DNA from 2 places in the Clostridium sp. MF28 genome. Region 2 is predicted to be linked to the other one. Evidence: riboswitches for the same ligand, from Rfam matches in the RefSeq annotation. Region 2 holds a riboswitch; the other holds the start of a gene.
What was found. A riboswitch is a leader RNA that binds a small molecule or an ion and turns the genes downstream of it on or off. The one in region 2 is predicted to bind glycine.
Positions count from the first base shown of each region.

Region 1: another riboswitch for glycine. It lies ahead of AXY43_RS00765 (trimeric intracellular cation channel family protein); the one in region 2 lies ahead of AXY43_RS08180 (amino acid permease).

Region 1 covers NZ_CP014331.1:186,261-194,376, reverse strand. Annotated here, with positions in the region: gene AXY43_RS00775 (GtrA family protein) at 439-846, shown strand; gene AXY43_RS00770 (ATP-dependent metallopeptidase FtsH/Yme1/Tma family protein) at 991-2,727, shown strand; glycine riboswitch at 2,778-2,864, shown strand; gene AXY43_RS00765 (trimeric intracellular cation channel family protein) at 3,014-3,616, shown strand; gene AXY43_RS00760 (hypothetical protein) at 3,784-4,386, shown strand; gene AXY43_RS00755 (bifunctional diguanylate cyclase/phosphodiesterase) at 4,484-6,949, opposite strand; gene AXY43_RS00750 (3D domain-containing protein) at 7,470-8,045, opposite strand.
Region 2 covers NZ_CP014331.1:1,815,143-1,823,258, reverse strand. Annotated here, with positions in the region: gene mgrA (L-glyceraldehyde 3-phosphate reductase) at 1-462, shown strand, start outside; gene AXY43_RS08185 (MerR family transcriptional regulator) at 577-1,002, shown strand; glycine riboswitch at 1,606-1,693, shown strand; gene AXY43_RS08180 (amino acid permease) at 1,833-3,227, shown strand; gene AXY43_RS27780 (hypothetical protein) at 3,420-3,596, opposite strand; gene AXY43_RS08175 (DUF2167 domain-containing protein) at 3,927-4,847, shown strand; gene AXY43_RS08170 (H-type small acid-soluble spore protein) at 5,682-5,870, opposite strand; gene AXY43_RS08165 (FAD-dependent oxidoreductase) at 6,109-7,482, shown strand; gene AXY43_RS08160 (tetratricopeptide repeat protein) at 7,811-8,116, shown strand, end outside.

The sequences.
Region 1 (8,116 bases), 1.6 Mb from region 2:
TCAATTTTATTGATATATTTGTTTAACAATATTATAGTTGAAGTAATATTGATTGCTGAATAAGACACTTCAGCCAGAGTAATTCGTTTCTTAAAAGGGTAATAAACAACTTTAATTTCTATAAGACTGATAGAGTATCTTTGCGTTGATATAATGGATAATCATTATAATTATAAACCTATTGACAAACGCTCTTTATAATCATTAATACAAGTTTATAGATACTAGCTTATTTTTAAGGGGATTGTTCCATTGGACTTATGTTAATTATAAGTTCATGGTTTCATCAATATGGTTTATAGTAAGCTTCAACTCTTATTCATTTGAATAATACTAAAATATATTCAGAAAATACATAATGAAATTAAATAAAAAATAAGATTTCTCATCTTTACTAAATTAATTAGCATAGATGAGAAAATTTGCAGGAGGAAACTTATGGATAATATAGTTCAAAAATTCAAAAACACTTTCTATACAAAAGAATTTGTTACTTTTTTAATAATAGGGGTTATAAATACATTTAACGGAACTGTTTTTTCTTATATATATTCAAGTTTTTTAAATGAGAATATAGCATTTATAGTTGGCTATATTTCGGGTTTGATTATATCGTATTTATTGAATAGTCTTATAACTTTTAAAGAAAAACTACAATTAAATAAATTTATAAAATTTGCAATATCCTATATCCCAAATTTTATTATCCAAAATATAGTTGTAATAATAGTTTTTAATTTCATGGGATTAAATAAACTTATTGCTTATTTATTAGCCGCAATCATAGGCGTTCCAATCACATTTATATTAATGAAATTTTTTGCATTCAGAAAAAAAGTTGATTGAGTATTTCTCCAAAAATTACATTGGTAAAATCAATGAAAGAAATTAGACTTCTAATTTTAAACCTGTATAATCAATATTAGGCTTACAAAATAAGTTATAAATATGTATGCCTTAAGTCATCTTTTAAGAAATTGGAGGTACTTAATGAATAAGATAAAAAAATACTATATTATTATTCCTATAATAACAGCTATCCTGTCTCTTATAGTAATGGTAGTAACATCAATAAATTCAAAGGTAGTTAATAAAGGTTATTCTTATTTTACTGAAGATCTTAATTCTAATAAAATATCAACTGTAATAGTTGATACTTCTCCTAAAATGACTGTAATACTAAATAGCGGTGATAAATACTCTACAGATAATCCGCATACTGATACTTTAAAAGAAAAGCTATTACTAAATGGAATAGAAGTTAAGGACGAGACCACTCCCCCTATTTCAAAAACTATTCCTTCTGGAATTTTAGGATTATCACTTTTTGCAATAGTTGCGATGCTTGTATATAAATCAAAAGGTGGCGTTTCTTCTGTAACATCGATGGAAATGCAAGATTTTAGCAAAGATAAGAAAGCAGCCCTAAATTTTGATGCTGTAGCTGGAAATGAAGAAGCTAAAGAAAGTTTAATGGATGTTGTAGATTTTCTTAAGAACCCAGAAAAGTATCAAAAGTATGGTGCTAGAATGCCAAAGGGCGTTATTCTTTACGGTGATCCAGGTACAGGTAAGACATTACTTGCAAAAGCAGTTGCAGGTGAAGCGGGAGTTCCATTTTATGCGCTCAGTGGTTCTGATTTTGTCCAAGTATATGTTGGAGTTGGTGCTGCAAGAGTAAGAAATTTATTTAAGAAAGCAAAATCTCAAGGAAAAGCTGTAATATTTATTGACGAGATCGATGCTATAGGTAAAGCAAGAGGTAATGGAAAAAACGGATCTAGTAACGATGAAAAAGATCAAACATTAAATGCGCTTTTAACTGAAATGTCTGGATTTGGACAAGAAGAAGGAATTGTAGTAATTGCAGCTACAAATAGACTTGATATGTTGGACAAAGCTCTTCTTAGACCAGGAAGGTTTGATAGACATATAGAAGTTGCATTGCCAGATGTTAATGCAAGAGAAAAGATCTTATCTCTTCATTTAAAGAACAAACCACATGAAAATATTGATATTAAAGATATAGCTAAAAAAACAGTATATTTTTCTGGTGCAAAGCTAGAAAGTTTAGTTAATGAAAGTGCTATATTAGCAGCCAAAGACAACAGTGATTATATAACTTATGACCATATAGAAAACGCATATTCTATAACTTTAGCTGGCCACGAAAAAAAAGAAAGAAGTTATCTTAAAGAAGAAGATAAACTTCTTACTGCATATCATGAGGCAGGGCATGGATTAGTTAATATGCTATTACTTCCACAGGATAAAGTTTCTAAAATAACAATTATACCGACAACAAAAGGTGCTGGAGGTTATACATTATCTATTCCTGAAGATACCAATTACCACAGAATAGATTATTTGAAAAATAAAATTAAAGTTTCACTAGGTGGTAGAGCTGCAGAAGAAATAATTTTTGGTAAAGATAAAATTTCTACTGGAGCGCATGGAGATATATCTCAAACTACTGATATTGCTTTAAAAATGGTTACTGAGTATGGTATGGGAGAAACCTTAGGGCTTATAAATCTATCAAGTGTAGGTCCTTTATATAGTAGTTATGGAAATCCTGTTATTGAAGAATGTAAAAATATTGTTAACGATCTATACAATGAAACACTGAAACTTTTAAATAAAAATAGAGCTTCTCTTGATAAGATTGCTATAGAATTATTAGAAAAAGAAACTTTACACGAAGATGAATTGAATAAATTAGTTTGACATGCTATTAAAACTAATTTATAATATTTCTGATTAATTATAGTAATCGTGTGACGAATTTGGGAGATGCTACAAGCAATGTAGAGCCGAAGGTGAAATCGCAACAAACTCTCAGGCAAAAGGACCGAATTCTGACGAAACTCTGGAAAGTCTTATGACACCCAAGAAGCAATCTTTTTAGTTAACTATTAAAAGAGAATCTTTCAGGTAAAATAACAGAGGCGAATTGTTTATGCAATTCGTCTATTTTTATGCATAAAATTTAATTGAAAGAGGTGTTTGATTTATGAATGATATTAATATATTGGAGTATCTAGGCATATTTGCATTTGCAGCATCTGGGGCTCATGTTGCAATTGAGGAAAAATTCGACTTATTCGGTATATATATTCTCGCTACTGTCACAGCTATGGGAGGAGGAGTTCTCCGTGATATTGTAACGGATGTTGGAATTCCATTATTTTTTGAAAACTATACAACTATTCCTTTTATCATTTTAGGTGCAACAATTCCTGTTATACTTCGTGGAAAACTAAAATATAATAATATGTTTGTGATAATAGATGCAATAGGGCTTTCAGCTTTTTCTGTCTCTTCTGGAATTAAAGCTCTTGAAAGTGGCTATAATTTAATGCTATTTCTATTTGCTACAAGCATTACTGGGGTTGGTGGAGGCGTACTTAGAGATATAATTACCAATAGAAAGCCTGAAATTTTTAAAACTGATGTTTACTGCATTGCATGTATCCTTGGTTCAATTTTACTGTGGTTTCTATATCCTCTTTTAGGAACTCATGTATCCCAGCATATATCATTAATCGTTATTTTTTCAATCAGAATGATTTGTTATATAAAAAAAATAAATCTTCCTGTAATTCATAAGAATTAATTATAGAAAGGCCTCCTACTAGAGTAAATTAATATAAAAGCAGTTTACTCTAGGACAAGCCTATTCCTAAATGCACATATTTTTATATAAAAAAGGAAAAGATATCATTAGATTTAGACTCCCTATAAATATTTATAAGTATATACATTAAAAAGGGGTTGATTTTAATGATTAACAAAAGCAGTAAAATTGGCGTAATATTAGCAATATTACTTGAAATATTAATTATTATTACGGCTATTAGGACCGCCTCATCAAATCCGTGGAGTTATCTACTTTTTTTACTCTGGGATGCTATAAGCATATTTATTCCTTTTATCGTTCTTAAAGTTGCTAATTCTAACAAAATAACCCTTCCATCTAGTTTTTTATCAGCATCAATAATATTTATATTTGCTACTTTATATCTAGGAGAAACTTTAAAGTTCTATAGTATGTTCTGGTGGTGGGATTTATTTCTTCATGGTATATTTGGTGTATATGGGGTTATAATTGGAGTACATCTTTTACAGGGAATTATAGAAAAAACTAAAAATACAACCAAGGAAAAATTTTCTAAATTCACCTTAATATTTGCCTTTTGTTTCACAATTGCAATAGGTACCATCTGGGAGATATATGAATTCTTAGCAGATTATTTTTTTAAAACTGATATGACAAATGGAAGTCTTGAAGATACTGCAACCGATCTTATGATAAAGATTACATGTGCCTTTATTACATGCTTAATATATTATTTTTCTAAATTAAAAAAGGCAAATAATGTTTAACAACTTAATAAGTTCATTAAACATTATTTCCCCAACTACAAAAAGTATTATTAATTATTATTAAGTCAATCATTCTTAAATATAGGGTGCCTGAAAATCACCCTATATTTTCTTTTGGTTCTGAAAAATAATATCCCTGAGAATAATCTACATTCAAATCTTTTATTTTATTATATATTTCTTCTTCAGATACAAATTCTGCAATAGTTTCTATCCCTAACTCTTTTGCAAATAATACTATAGTCTTTGTAACAATTTCTGCTGACTTATCTTTATGAACATTTTTAATAATTGATCCATCAATCTTTATATAATCTACATTTAGCTTCATAAGATAGTTAAAATTTGAATAACCAGTTCCAAAATCATCAATTGCAATTTTTGATCCATATTTTTTTACTTCTTTTATAAATTCAGTAACTTCATTAAAATTTTCAATACCTTCCGATTCAACTATTTCAAATACAATCTTCTCAGGGTTTCGTACCTTCTTTAATTTTTTTATGATTAGGGCTCTAATTTCGCTGTTCATTATATCCTGAAGAAGAAGATTTATAGATATTTCATAATTAGTTTTATTTAAAACTTCAAAAGTTTTTTCTAGCATTATTATCGTTAGTTCTTTATATAATCCAGCTTTTTTTGCTATATCCAAGAAAAAATATGGAGATATAACTTTTCCGTTTTCATCAATCATACGAATTAAAGCCTCGCATTTCTCAATTGTCTTTAAACTATTATTAACTATTGGTTGAAAAAATGGAACTATTCTATTTTCAGCTATAGCATCTTTAATTTTTTTAGTCCATATTATATTTTCCTTGATTCCCTCATATATGTTAAGATCTTCCCTATATATTTGAAATAATTCTTTATTTTTTTTTGCATAATTTAAAGCCATTTCTGCTTTCTCAAATAATAATTCTTCTTCTAACGCAACTCCCATTACAATTGTTAAGAAAATCTTACCTTCTTCGTAAACGAAACATTGATTGTTTATTTCATTTTGTAAAAATTGTATTCTTGCAATGAACTCTTCTTTTGCTATATCACTACTTGCTATAGCAAATATATCTGAATTCACTCTGTAAGAATTTAATTTATTCTCATTACAGTAACAACTAATTAACTTAGAAATATCCTTCAATACCTTATCGCCTATTGTATTTCCATAAAAATCATTTATATCATTAAAGGACCTTATATCAACAATTGTAAGTTTAGTGTATTTTTCTACACACAAGTCATTAATTAGTTTATTTCTATTTTCTAAACCCGTCAACTTGTCCGTATAATATTGTTTTTCTAACTCATCTGTTTTTTCTTTTATTTTTTCCTCTAATTTTATATTTAATTGATTTAATTCTTCCCCAGTATTCTTTATCAGGTTGTATAATGCTGAATCCTCCTCATTAAAATAAGAGTATTCATCATCAATTTCTGATATAATTTTAATTCTTGCATTGACATCTTCTGAAAGTACTAATACGGTCATTGTTTCAGTGTAAAACATATTTTTATTATTAACATTATTAAATTCACCAAAGGTATAAAAACCACCTACAGATAAATCTTTAAACGGTATTATTTCCTTTGCATTTACTTTCTTAAATATATTTTTTCTTGAATCACATGAATATATTAATAAACTCTCACATGGGCACCTTGTAATCTCGCTATACATTTCCTTTGCACTTTGCAAAATCTCTCTTAAGTCACCAAAACCAATCCTTATTTTTTCACCAATATCCAGCTTTGTAGATACAAGCGCTTCTTCTGCATTTATGAATTTTAATATGTGAGCACTAAAATATCTGTTATTTCTTTTTACCATTAATGGGAACTTATTTCCCATACGTAGAATTTGATCATTATTGTTAGTACCTAAATACTTGTTATAAAATTCTTTTACTGATATAGTTCCTATCTTTTTTACTATGTTATCTTCTACCAATGTTATCTCGTGTTCTTTCCCTATAGGTATGCAATTAAAACTACTTCCGTTATTTACATTTAAAAATTCACCTTTTAATGCAACTGCAGCTACTGCGTTTTTTTCTACTCCCTCTTCTGTAAAAACATATGTTTCATACGCCGGATCGCTCTTCCCAGCAATTCCACCAGCTACCAGAACATGATCATTTACAGAATTTATCCCATTTAAAAGTTCCTCGCCCATAATGCTTGAATCGCCAAAAGATATTATTGCCTTCGTATCTGTACTAATTAGACAATTAGCTATTTTCACACCTTTACTAAAATCAGATATATTATCCTTAACTAAGATGGATTTAATTATGGTTTTCTCAAAAACACTTATGGAGATTATGCACTCCCGTTCAAATATATCTCCATTTAGTATTTCACCTGACGACGTAGCCCCAACTATTTTGCATTGAGGAATTAATAATTTTAAATTTCTTATTACTTCATTTATAAACTCTTTATTGCATATCCCAGAAAACACCTGTACTAATATATTATTATATTTCATTATGTCATTGCTATTTACATATAATTGTAAAGTTTTAAAGTCCCTATATTTAACATTATAGGTTTTCATAATTCACCTCAATAATCTGATATTAGATTTTTATACACATATATTCAATTATACCATTTAACGAGGTCTTATTCATTATTTTTCTACATAATTTAGCAGAATTTTCGTTTTGAATCATAAAAGTTAATACAACAATATTACATTTATTTATAATATTAAATAATTTGAGAAAGTTAGTCTTATTAAGATTATATTATTAGTATACTATGTACTATTAAATATTACATTATGCTTCCATTAACATATCCTTATAATATACAAAATTTATTATAAAACAAAAAGATATAAGCGAACATTCCACCTATATCTAAATTAATACATAGCAAATTCACTCTAAGCTTGTAATAATAAAATCATTATTATATTTTTTCTAAAAGTTCCTAAGGGTTTCATCCAATTGAATATTAACAATATTACATATAATTTTATAAATATTTAAATTGAAAGATGTAACTTCCCTTAGGATATTTGTGTAAATAAAATCACCGATATTAAAGTAATTTTAAATTTATACTTATTCTTATTCTAATAGATATATAGTAGTAGTTTTTCTACCAAATTGTTTAGCCTCTTCATATGACGGGACCCAAACATCTATTACATAAGTGCCATCTTTTTTTACCTTAATTGCTCCACCTCTATCTTCAACATCAAACATGCCATCAGGCTTATAATTTTCCAACTCCGGAATATACATCTTGCTTCCAAGCGGTATATTAGATGGGGCCGCAATAACACCTATTCTTGTTGTTGTCTGCATTGCTGTTTGTGACTTCCATTTTCCCGAACATCTAGGATCATCACTATATGCAGTTAATTCTGCTTTAATAGGTTTACCTATTTGCTTTTGATTTTTTACCGATGATGTATTTACTGAATCTGATGAACCTTCATCTGATTTCTCTACTGATTCTGCATATTTATCAGTATCGGCACTTTCTTTTTTGAGATTAAAGTCTTCTTTATAGCTACCTGTAACAATTCTATTTATTTGAATATTTTTAGTTTGCTGATCTAAAAAGTTTGTTTCAAATCCTAGCAAACATACTCCTAGAAATATACAAGTTTTTATAACATTTATTTTTAATTTAATCAAATTACCACTCCTTGTGTTTTATTTGTGACCTAATAATATTCTAGGTTACTTTCCCCACCGATATGGTATTG
Region 2 (8,116 bases):
GCTGCGATTTTAAATGAATTAAAATGTCCATTTGTAATTAATCAAAATAGATATTCTATATTTGATAGAACTATTGAAAATAATGGACTTAAAAGAGCAGCAAAAGAAAATGGAAAAGGAATTATAGCGTTTAGTCCATTGGCCCAAGGGACATTAACAGATAAGTATTTAAATGGAATTCCAGACGATAGTCGAATGAAGGTAGATGGAAGATTCTTAAAGCAAGATATATTGACAGAGAAGAAGTTAGAGCAAATTAGGAGATTAAACAACATTGCTTTAAATAGAGGGCAAACTCTTGCTCAAATGGCGCTTAGCTGGGTACTAAAAGATTCAGAAGTAACAAGTGTACTTATTGGAGCATCAAAACCGTCTCAAATTATTGAAAATGTGGGAATAGTTCATAATATTGGATTCACAGATGAAGAGCTAAGGATGATTGATGAAATAAGTGCCAACTAGGCTAGGGATAAAAAATCGAGTTTTATGTATACATTTTCTTTTTCTTTCTATTCTAAAAATAGTAATTTTGGCGTATAATGTATCTTAGAAATTTCTAGTATAAGGAGAGAGACTATGAAATATTCTATACAAGAAGCAGCTAGAATTACAGGACTAACAGCATCTACCTTAAGATATTATGAATCTGAAGGATTATTGCCTAATATTAAAAGGGCTGAAAATAGACATAGATATTATGATGAGTCAAATCTAGAGTGGATAGCAGTAATTAATTGTCTAAAGAACACGAATATGCCCATTGAGCAGATAAAAGAATTCGTTGCTTTAAATAGCCAAGGTGATGGTACATTATATAAAAGGTTGGAGTTAATATTAAAGCACAGGGAAAATGTTCAAAAAAAGATAGATGAATTAAATAAATACATGGAACATATTAATTACAAGGTTGACTATTTCACCATGGCGTGTGAATTAGGGACTGAAAAGGAGCTTAAAAAAGAGCGATATCCAAATCATTTCTATATAGAAGAAGATGAATAATGAGAGTTAAGAAAAAATATTTAGTGATACATAAAATATCAAATTAGCGTTTATATAAGTGAAAATATTTAAAAAGTTTAGTATTTTTTTATACTAGACTTTTTGTTATATAATTTCTAAATTCAATGGAAAATAAAAATTGATTTTGTGTAGTTAGTTATATAAAAATAGTAGAATTTAAGGTGATCATCAATATGAAATATAAACTAAATGTATGCAAATAGATTGATAAGAAACGGAGAGTAAGGGTAGTGAAATCTTATTAAGAAACAAGAAGCTCTTATGTATCGAAAATAAAAAAGCGTATTTCAGAAAGAAGCAGCAACAAAGGAATTGATGGATAAAATAATAAAAAAGCAAATGGGTAAATAATTAGGAACTCTAGAAATAGGGTTCTTTTTGTGGCTGTTTTAAAATTATGATAAAAATACTTAAGAATTCTGATTAAAATGAAAAAAATGTTGCAACTTTATTAAAAATGTATTACTATATAACAGTAAAATCTAAAAGTTCAGATGAAGATAGCGGGAGAGTAATGGCTATGGTCATTCACCGAAGAAGTAAATCTTTCAGGTACCTATTTAATTAGAGATGACCGCTATTGGATGAAACCTTGGAGAGACTCGAAAAGAGCACCGAAGGAGAAAGCTGTAAAGGCGAAACTCTCAGGTAAAAGGACAGGGGACAGATAACATATCTTATCAAAGTAATATATTATAGATTACTTCATTTAGATCTTATCTATTCCCATTTATATCTCAAATCACAAAATATTTAGATTAGTAAAGGGCTTTTTAGTACATGCCTTTTAACTAAGATGGAGGGATAAAATGGATCAATTAAAATCAGAAAATCAAAACTTATCAAGAGGACTAAAAAATCGTCATGTCCAATTACTCGCAATTGGAGGAGCAATCGGTACTGGATTATTCCTTGGTTCAGGAAGGTCTATTCACTTAGCGGGACCATCTATATTGTTTGCGTATATGATAACAGGAATAATTTGTTTTTTTATTATGCGTGCCCTTGGGGAATTATTACTTTCTAATTTAAACTATCATTCATTTGTAGACTTTGTATATGATTATTTAGGAGAGAGAGCAGCATTTATTACTGGATGGACCTACTGGTTCTGTTGGATTTCACTTGCGATGGCAGATGTAACTGCTGCAGGTCTTTATATACAATACTGGTTCCCGAATGTAGCTCAATGGGTTCCAAGTCTTATAATTCTTATAGTTTTATTGATTATGAACCTTACAGCAGTAAAGTTATTCGGCGAAATGGAGTTCTGGTTTGCTTTAATTAAAGTTGTTGCAATTTTAGCGCTAATTATAATCGGTATATTTATGGTTATTAAAGGATTTTCTACAGATGCTGGCGCAGCTAGCTTCACAAATCTTTGGAGTCATGGAGGATTGTTCCCGAAGGGTGCAACTGGATTTATTCTTTCATTCCAAATGGTTGTATTTGCTTTTACCGGAATCGAGTTAGTAGGACTTACGGCTGGTGAAACAGAAGATCCAGAACGAGTTATTCCAAGGGCTATTAATAATATTCCAATTAGAATTATTATTTTCTATGTTGGAGCACTATTTATTATTATGAGCATATATCCATGGACTTCAATTAATCCAGATAAAAGTCCATTTGTACAAGTGTTTTCAGCAGTAGGAATTGCAGCGGCAGCGAGTATTGTAAATTTCGTTGTATTAACATCAGCTGCTTCTGCATGTAACAGCGGTATTTTTAGCACAAGCCGTATGGTTTACTCTCTTGCAAAAGAAGGTAATGCACCAGAGTCAATGAATAAATTAACGTCTAATCAAGTACCTGCTAATGCTACAATCTTCTCAGCAATTATTATCTTGATTTCAGTTATTTTAAATTATATTATGCCAGAAGGAGTATTTGTTCTAATTACAAGTATATCAACATTTTGTTTTATCTTTATTTGGGCAATTATTGTTGTTTGCCATTTGAAATATCGTAAAACTAATCCAGAACTTGCAGCTTCGAACAAATTCAAGATGCCACTTTACCCAATGATGAATTATATAATTCTAGCGTTTTTAGCTTTTGTTATAATTACATTAGCATTTAATAATGAAACTCGTGTGGCTCTATTTGTAACGCCAGTATGGTTTATTATGCTTTGGTTGATCCATAAGGGGATTAAATCAAAAGCGGAAACAAAAGAAGTTGTTAAAAGAAATTTAGCATAAGATTTTAACACTCAAATAACTCTGTTAAATGATTGTAGATTTTGATGTGATGAATGTTTTTAATACGTATGCTCACATTTTTAAAGTATGAATTTAAGAAATATTTAAGATAAAAGATAATAAACCACTTTATTCTAGATTAATCAGAATAAAGTGGTTTATTATATTGTTAACAATATATCTAAGTATTAATTAGTCTTGATACTGAGATAATTGTTGGCATGCAGAATTAAGAGAATTTATTGCTTGTTGAATTTTATTTTTATTATCTTGTTTTTCTGCAGAGCTAAGAGCTTGTTGTAATGAGCTAATAGTATCTTTGCATGAAGATACGCTTTGATCAACATATTGTTTAGCTTTTCCTGGCATATTTAGCACCTCCTATATAAATCATTCAAAGTTAGTATGAGCATAACTTAATTAAATATACGAAATTAAGAGAAGGAATTTGTATTGTAAATATTGGATATTTTGATTATGTAATACAAAGGGGAATAGTTTTTTATTAATCTTAAGCTGCTTCTAAAATATAAACTTTAGTTATTAAGAGTAATCTGAATTATCTTAGCGTATTCAGTTATATAATTTTTATATTATTTAGAACTGAAAAAGTATAAAAAAGTATACAAAAGTATAATATACAACACATGAAAATAACTTTAGAATAATAAATGTAACTTAATACATAGGGGGATAAAAATGTTAAAAAGTATATTAAGAACATTAGCCGCTTTAACTATATTTACTATTATTCCAGTTATTTCATATGCTAATGATTCAACAAATGCATCGGAAATAAATTGGATTGAAGGGCCAAAGAATGTTGATGTAGGAACTGACTTAGCAAAGTTAGATTTGCCTAGTGAATACGTTTTTGCGAATGGAAAAGATGCAAAGGAATTAATGAAAGAAATGGATAATTCAGTTACCGGCATGGAACAGGGAATAGTTTTATCAAAAGATAATAATGAAAATTGGTATGTTTTATTTGAATTTGATAATATGGGATATGTCAAAGACAATGATGCAGGAAAAATAAATGCTGATCAGTTATTGTCCGATATAAAAAATGGAACTGAAGAGGATAATAAGGAAAGAATGAAGAATGGAAAATCTACATTAGATATAATTGGATGGGATGAAAAACCACATTATGATCCAAATACCAATAATTTAGTATGGTCAGTATTATGTAATAGTAGTGGCGAACAGATAGTTAATTATAATGTAAGAGTTTTAGGGCGTGGTGGAGTGACTGAAGTCACACTGGTTGCAAGTAAGGACGAAATGTTGGCGGTTAAACCTAAACTGGAAAATATTCTTAAGAATTATGCTTATAAAGAAGGAAAAAGATACTCAGATTACATGAAAGGCGATAAGGTAGCAGAAGCAGGATTAGCAGCACTAATTGTTGGAGGCACAGCATCTAAGATAGGTTTGCTTGCTAAAATACTAATAATATTTAAGAAGGTATGGATATTTGTTTTGGCTGCTATAGGAGGTCTATTTGGTAAAGTAATAAAGGTATTTAAGAAAAAGCCATATAGATATGATGAAACTGAATTGAATTCAAATAAAATTGTATTTAAAGAAAATTCTGAGGCAGATATAAAAAGCTGATATATTTTTTAAAATAATTTGTATGAGCTTTATTAGTTGCAAATATTCCAATATAAACTAAAGGTACATGTGAAAGCTTACTAAAAGCAACTTCCTCACATGTACATTTTTGTTGTATATGGAAAAAATTTATTGTAGTTATTCAGAATATAAATAAGGATTTGTTATAGGAAATGAGTAGAAATAAAAGCCATAAGTAAATTTATGTAAATTCACTTATGGCCATTAAATAAAGAATATAGCAGTATAACTCACACTAATATAGATAACTTAGTATCTAATTATAATCTTTCGACCATAATTAAACAGTGCAATACCTATATTAATATTTTGTTCGACTAAATAAGATACTTACACGACCATATATAATCTTTTGACTATATATGATTATTACACCACCAAATATAATCTTAGCTTGACTTTATAAGATAAGTTGGAATCCTATTATAATAAAATTAATCTACTATAATAAAACTTTTCCTAACCATATAAAATCTCATCTAATGTTAATACAAGTCTTTTGACTTGTATTAACATTCTGATAAACAAATATATTGTTTTTGAACATATTTGTTTGCTTAACTGTTATATCATTTATGATATTAGCATATCCTAAAGGAAGTATTTGATACTATGAAATTCATGGTAGTGCTATATAAATTTTCATTGATAAAATAATTAACTAGTAATTTTAAAAAAATTTCTAGTGATATAGTGATTAGTTAAAAGTTTTTGGGTGCAATATGTAGACTTAATGACTACAAAATTGTAGTCATTAAGAATTGAAATTTAAATGTAAAATTATAAGGCGTTTTTATAATTTTATATTTAATACTATTTTTTATTATGTTCTTGTAAACTAGTTAAAGGCACTTCGCGTGAATTTTTTGGATTTTTAAAAAAATGGATATTAGCAGTTTCTGTATTAGTATTTACGCTTTCGATGTAAATTGGAGTTCCATTAAGTGTTACATTTGCCATTACTGATGATGAAACAATTTCCTGTGCTCTTTCTTTATCCATAATAAATCTCTCCTTTATGATTTTATGATTAGCTATATATTTGACATGGGAAAATTATAATATTCAATAAAAAATAAAAGTTCACAGTTTCTTAACAAGTTTTAATAAATTTTATTTTTACATCAAAAGATTGTGTGAAAAAATATTTTATTAGATAAAATACGCTTATTATAAAAAATATAATATGGTATTATGGGAGTAGATGAAATAATTAGTAGAAAAGTAGAAGGTGATAGACTTGATAGATTTTGATTATAGAGGATTAACGGGAGATATCATTACAAAAGAGGAATTTAGTTATGAAGAAGAACGAAAAGCTTGGAATAGGGCTATAGAAAAATATCCATTAGCAATTGTATATTGCCATACTAATGATGATATCATCAATGCAATAACTTGGGCCAAATTGCATTCAGTAGAAATTAGAATAAGGTCAGGCAGACATCACTATGAGGGATATTCAACAGGAAATGATGTTTTGGTTATTGATATTAGCAAAATGAATGCAATTAGTGTAGATGAAGAAATAGGAGTAGTAAAGATACAAGGCGGAGTTAGGAATAGGGAACTTTACGAGGTTTTGGGAGAACTGGGCTATCCATTTCCAGGAGGAGGATGTCCAACAGTTGGAGTTTCGGGACTAACTTTAGGTGGCGGATGGGGTTATTCAAATAGATTGCTTGGATTAGCATCTGATAACTTACTTGAAATTGAATTGATAGACTATAAGGGGGAAAGAATAGTTGCTACAGATAAATCTAATACAGACTTGTTTTGGGCTTTAAGAGGTGCTGGTGGAGGAAATTTTGGAGTAGTTACTAGCATGATATTTAAACTTCCTGAAAAAATTAAGATGGCGACTTTAATAGATATCGATTATATAGGTGCTGATGATCATGAGATATTAGATATATTTGAGATTTGGACACATTTATATATGAATTTAGATAAAAGAGTTAATTTAAAGATGGGGATATATAATTCAGAAATAAAAGGAAGAGGAGTCAGAATTGCAGGAATAGTATATGGTTCCAGAGAAGAGGCAGAAGTAATTTTAGGCGACTTTAAGAATATTTCTAAAAAGGGAGTATTTGATTTTAACTATATTTCAGTTTTAGATGTAAATAGAAGGATTCAAGATGGTCATCCTCCATATGAAAAATATAAATCAGCAGGAAGATTCGTATATAAGGATTATAGTAGAAGTGAAATGAAAAAAATTATAGAACTTGTTGAAGAGAGGGCTAAAGGTGCAGTATATGCAGCTGTTTCCCTATATGGATTAGGTGGAGCAATTATGGAAAAAGATAAAAATGATACAGCTTTTTACTATAGAGATGCGAAATTTATAATGGGGTTTCAATCTGTTTGGGAAGAGGCTGAGTATGCGCCTATGAATATAGAATGGGTTAAAGAAAAGCTTAAATACATAAATAGTATCACAACAGGTTCATATATTAATTTTCCATGCGCAGATATTGAGGATTATGAAAAAGAGTATTATGGAGAAAATTTAGAGAAATTAAGAGAAGTTAAATTGAAATATGATCCGTATGAGGTGTTTAAATTTCCTCAAGGAATACGAATTGGAAACGGGCAAAATTTAAATTAAGGAAATTATTTATAATAAAATATTATATTGGAAGCGAAAAAAGGCTATGTATAAGAGATAATTGTTTTAAACTTATACATAGTCTTAAGTTTTTTATATTACTTTTAAAATGAAGATATTCAATAATTTTATGTACGTTTAAAAATATTTTAGAAAATATTTTGCCAGTAAGACTTTATATTGAATTATATTACATAATTTGCTAAGATTTATACATAGAAATAAATCAAATTTTAAATACAAATGTAAAGTTATTCTGGTTTTAATGGGAAGATATTACTGTTTGAACATTAGTGTATTATTGTGTAATATTTTAGGAGGTAATTATTTGGTTAATTTTGAGATGGAGATTAAAAAAATAAATCCAATCAATATAAAGGAAATGGAATTGAATAGATATAAGATCGATAATGACATTAAGAAATCCATTATTCTATATAATTCAGCAATAGGAGAAATAAAAAAGAGCAACTTTGAGTTGGCTGTAAATGATTTGAAAAAAGCTTTATCCTATAATAAGGGGTTTTCAGATGCAATTAAGCTTATTGGATTGTGCTATGTTAGTATGAAGCAATATAGAAATGCAGAAAAGATCTTTAAGAAACTCAAAAAATACGCGATATATGATAGTTTA